DNA from 2 places in the Halomonas sp. HP20-15 genome. Region 1 is predicted to be linked to the other one. Evidence: riboswitches for the same ligand, from Rfam matches in the RefSeq annotation. Region 1 holds a riboswitch; the other holds the start of a gene.

Region 1 (2,446 bases):
GGCGATGTACGAGGCCAAGGCCCGGCAACGCAACCGCATCGTGACGCGCCATTTTTGCGCGCAGGACTCGAGTGAACGCGCCTAGGGCAAGCCGAAGGCTATACGCCTAGAAGATCCGGCACGTCTGCAGGAGTTGGCTGACCGGCTCGAGCTGGCTTTCGTGGAGGATCAGCAGGGTCGTGGCCTGCGGCTCGTCCTCGGCGGGCGTGACGATGGCGAACTCGCCCTCTTCGAGATGGAACTCGTGGACTTCGTACAGGCCGCGCGCCGCCAGGCAGCGGATCGAGCGGTAGGCGTCGTCTTCGCCGTAGGTAAGGCGGTGATAGATCTTGAAGAAGGTGTAGAGAAACAGCCCCTGCTCGAACGTGGGCCAGCGCGCCGGGGTATTGCGGGTCAGGTCGTCTATCGACTGGCCGGCCTGCTCGGCCTGGGCAATGGCATCGTCCAGCGGCCTTTCGAGCAGCGAGCGGTCGTCGCTGGGCAGCGCCTGGCCGTCGCTTCGCGCCTGGCGGTAACGAGCCTCGACGTGGCGCAGGTCGGCGAGGCGGCGCAGGGCATGGTCGCTATGATTGAGCTCGCCGAGCTGGAAGTTGCCGTTTTCCCAACCGTGGATCACCCGAGCTTTCAGTACGTCCGCGGCCACCGGGCGGTCGAGCAGGGCATGCAGAGCGACCGGCAGGTTGTCCCAGCGTGCATGGACGTGATTGCCGAACGCCTGATAGGGGTCGGTGAAGAGCGCATGCAGCCGGCCGGGGGCATGCTCGTTGGCTTCGTGGTAAGGCATGGCGCTAGGACCCTATGTCTGCGTTATTCTTCGTTGTTGTGTCGTCGTTTCAGACCATTGATTGCTACATTGACCAGGCGATTCCCGCAGCATCGCCAAGCCGGGTGCCTTGTCCGGCAAAGCCGATGCGTCGACAATTTGCCATAACTTGGGTTATCGGCGCTATGCCGTTAACCTTTAATCGACATACCTACACTCATTCACTGTCGCCAGGGGAGTCCTGCCCAATGGGCGGGCTGAGAGTGCGGCTTTCACAAAGCGCTGACCCTGGAACCTGATCCGGTTAATGCCGGCGGAGGAAGTGCGACATGCTATACGCGACCCTGGCCGCGCTCGGTGCGGCGTTGCTGTTGTTTGCCATTCTCGGCCTGCGCGCGATCCGCGCGGGCGATCCGCTCGACGATTACATGACCGCGCGCAACTCGCAGCCGGCCACCACGCTGGGGCTGTCGTTCCTGGCCTCGGGGATGGGCGCGTGGATTCTCTTTGCCCCGCCGGAAGTGGGGGCCTTCGTCGGCCCGGTGGCGCTGGCCGGCTACGCCATCGGCTCGGCGTTGCCATTCATCGTGCTGGCACTTTGCGGTCCGGCGATCCGCCGCCGCCTGCCCGAGGGGCGCAGCATCGGCGAGTTCGCCGCGGCGCGCTTCGGTACCGGCGTGCGCCGCTACGTGGCGCTGATCTCGATACTCTATATGGCCTGCTTCCTGGCCGCCGAGCTGAGCGCCATCGGCGGAATCACCGAGTTGCTCTCGCCGTTGTCGGGCAGCGTGGCGATCGTCGCCGTGGCGGTGACCACGCTGGCCTACACCGCCTGGGGCGGACTGCGGGCGAGCCTGGTTACCGACCGCTGGCAGGCGTTGCTGCTGAGCGCGCTGCTGCTGGTCGTCGGCGGGGTGGCGCTGGCGCGGATGCCGGCGCTACCGGCCTCGGCCGCGCTGCCCGACATCGCCTTCGGCGATGCGCTGAGCGTGGCGGTGACGCTGGTGATCGCGGTGACCGCGGCCAACCTGTTCCACCAGGGCTACTGGCAGCGTGTCTGGGCGGCCCGCGACGCCGCCGCGCTGGGGCGCGGTGCCGTGTTGGGTGGCGTGACGACGGTGGTGGTGGTTGCCGTCATCGGTGGGCTGGGGATCCTCGCGGCGTTGAGCGGGGTTCGACTCGGCGAGCCGCCGATGCCGTTCTTCGCCCTGCTGCACGGCGCCCCGGGCTGGCTGAGCCTGCTGGCGCTGATACTGGCGGTGACGCTGGTCGCCTCGAGCGTCGATACCCTGCAGAACGGCATCGCCTCGCTGCTGGTCGGCGAGGGCGAAAGCCTCGGCCGGCGAGGGTTGTCGCTGGGCGGGGCGCGCTGGATCACCCTGGCGCTGATGGTCCCGGCGATGCTGGTGGCGCTGCAGGGCGTGTCGGTGCTGCGACTGTTCCTGGTCGCCGATCTGTTGTGTGCCACGGCGGTGGTGCCCGTGCTGTTGGGACTCTGGTCGCGGATGAGCACCACGGCGGCGGTGGCCGGCGGGCTGGCCGGGCTGGGCGGCGCGGTGTTGCCCGGCTGGGTCGCCCAGGGCAGCCTGGCGGGCGGCCTGTTGGCGACGAGCTTTCCCGGCGGCGCGCCGACGCTGGCGCCGTTTCTGGGCGCGCTGACGGCGTCGGCAGTGGTCAGCTTGG
Region 2 (2,446 bases), on a different contig from region 1:
ACGGTGAGCGGCTTGATCGGGCCCAGGTCCGCCAGCAGTCGAAAGAACAGCAGATAGGCCAATGCCGTGCACACCAGCCCCAGCGCCAGCATGGCCAGCCACACGTCGCCCTGCAGCCAGTTCGCCAGCGAGGGCTGTCGCCAGGCCTCGAGCAGCATCAACGGCGCCAGCAAGGCGCTCGCCCCGGCCTGCGAGCCCAGCGCCAGCAGCCGCGAGTCCAGCCCGCCGCGCTCGGCAATGAAGCGCCGCACCAGAAATCCCGACAGGCCGTAGCAGGCCGCCGCGACCAGACACGCCGCCGCCGCCAGCAACAGGGTGACGTCCACGGCCACCGGGCCGGTCCGAACCAGCACCGCGACGCCCGCCAAGCCCAGCGCCACCCCGCACAGCCGATCGCGGGTCATCGCCTCGTCGAACAGCGCCGCGCCGATCAATACCCCCATCAGCGGCGTGGTGGCATTGAACATCGCCGAGTAACCGGCCGGCAGGGTCTGGGCGGCCAGGCAGAACATCGCGAACGGTACCCCCGAATTGACCATGCCGATCGCCAGCGTCGCCCGCGCCTTGCCCTGGAAGCGCCACTTCACCCGCCACAGGGCGAGAATCGCCAGCAACCCCAGCATGGCCAGAAAGACCCGAAAGAAGGCCGTGACGAACGATCCCAGTTCCGGCGCGGCGATGCGCATGAACAGAAAGCTCGCGCCCCACAGGGCGGACAGCAGCAACAGACGTAGCGTGGAATCGAGAGGCATGGCGGACGCTCGGGTGGTTATTCGGTAGCGATTCTAGCGCGCCATAGAGCCGCCGTCCGGCTGTTTTCGGACGCCGAGTTTCGGACGCCGTGTATCGGACGCCGTGTATCGAACGCCGAGTCCCCAACACGCTCGAGACGGATCTTGCTTGACCGCCGCCGCGGCGTTACCCACACTGCCGACTGTGCGGGCGCGTTCCCGCACACGCTTGACGGGGTGCCGGTGAAACCGGCTGAGATCGCCATCGAACGAGGCATGGCGGATCCCGAAGAACCTGATCCGGGTGATTTCTCATGATGAGAAAGTGTACCGGCGTAGGGATCAAGCAATGGCCGGCCCGCTTCGATGCTCCCTCTGCCGCGCCATTCTGGCTCCCGCCGCTGCCCCTCCGGATCGCCGTTACGCTCGGAGCATGCATGGGCTACCGCTTCACCGATCTGATCAGTGCCTGCCGGAATGACTGGCGCGCCTACATCGAACACGACTTCGTCCGCCAGCTGGGGCAAGCCACGCTTGGCGATGGCGCCTTTCGCCATTATCTCGAGCAGGACTACCTGTTCCTGATCCATTTCGCCCGCGCCTATGCCCTGGCGGCCTACAAGAGCCGCACGCTGGCCGATCTGCGCCAGGCTTACGACGGGCTCAGGACCATCCTCGACGTCGAACTCGACCTGCACCTCGGCTATTGCCGCGAATGGGGAATCAGCGAGGACGACCTGGCCAGGCTGCCCGAAGCCCGCGCCACGCTGGCCTACACCCGCTATGTATTGGATGCCGGCAGCCGCGGCGACCTGCTCGACCTTCACGTCGCCCTGGCGCCGTGTCTGATCGGCTACGGCGAGATCGCCAACTGGCTCGAGGCCCAGCCGTTCACATGCCATGACGGCAACCCTTATGCCGACTGGATCGCCATGTACGCCGGCGACGACTTTCAGCAGGCCATGCAGGCCGAGATCGCCTGGCTGGACGAGCGCCTCGCCACGCTCGATGCCGCGCGCTTCGCGCAACTCGTCACGATCTTTCGTGACGCCACCCGACTGGAGATCGACTTCTGGCAGATGGGCCTGGATCAGTCCTTCTGAGTCCATCCGCCGCACGCCGGGCACCGATGACTGCCCGGTAAATCCGGCGCCGCCTGGCGGTGCCATCGCTTGACGGGGTGCCGGTGGAACCGGCTGAGATCACTCTACGGCGCGGCAATTGCCGGGTCGTCACGGTGGGGCCCGTTGAACCTGACCTGGCTAATTCCCGATCATGGGGAGCGAACCAGCGTAGGGATCAAGCGACACGCAGGCCGCCACTGACGCACCCCTGCCGCTGTCCTCCTCCGCTGTCCTCCCTGACTATCGCTCAATGGGAGAACGACTGTGGCAAAGACCGATCACTTCCTGGCCGAAACGGCCCGCGTGGACGAAGCGGCTATCCAGGCCCTGCCCGGCTCGCGCAAGGTCCATGTCGAGGGCACACGAGCCGACATCCGCGTGCCGTTTCGCGAGATCAGCCTCTCGCCGACCCGCACCTCAGGTGCCGACGAAGCGAACCCGCCGCTGCTGGTCTACGACACCTCCGGCCCCTACACCGACCCCGAGGCCCGCATCGACCTGCGCCGCGGCCTGCCCGAGCTGCGTCGCGCCTGGATCGACGAACGCGGCGACACCGAACTGCTCGACGGACCCACCTCCGAGTACGGCCGC

What was found. A riboswitch is a leader RNA that binds a small molecule or an ion and turns the genes downstream of it on or off. The one in region 1 is predicted to bind thiamine pyrophosphate.
Region 2: it holds a riboswitch for thiamine pyrophosphate, as region 1 does, so the genes downstream of both, tenA (thiaminase II) here and R6258_RS12700 (sodium:solute symporter family transporter) in region 1, are expected to answer to the same signal.

The regions. Positions count from the first base shown of each region.
Region 1 is NZ_JAWQLY010000009.1:21,236-23,681, forward strand. It holds gene R6258_RS12690 (diguanylate cyclase) at 1-85, shown strand, start outside; gene R6258_RS12695 (hypothetical protein) at 107-784, opposite strand; TPP riboswitch at 986-1,103, shown strand; gene R6258_RS12700 (sodium:solute symporter family transporter) at 1,093-2,446, shown strand, end outside.
Region 2 is NZ_JAWQLY010000012.1:41,206-43,651, forward strand. It holds gene R6258_RS15200 (DMT family transporter) at 1-752, opposite strand, end outside; TPP riboswitch at 955-1,090, shown strand; gene tenA (thiaminase II) at 1,169-1,834, shown strand; TPP riboswitch at 1,898-2,047, shown strand; gene thiC (phosphomethylpyrimidine synthase ThiC) at 2,120-2,446, shown strand, end outside.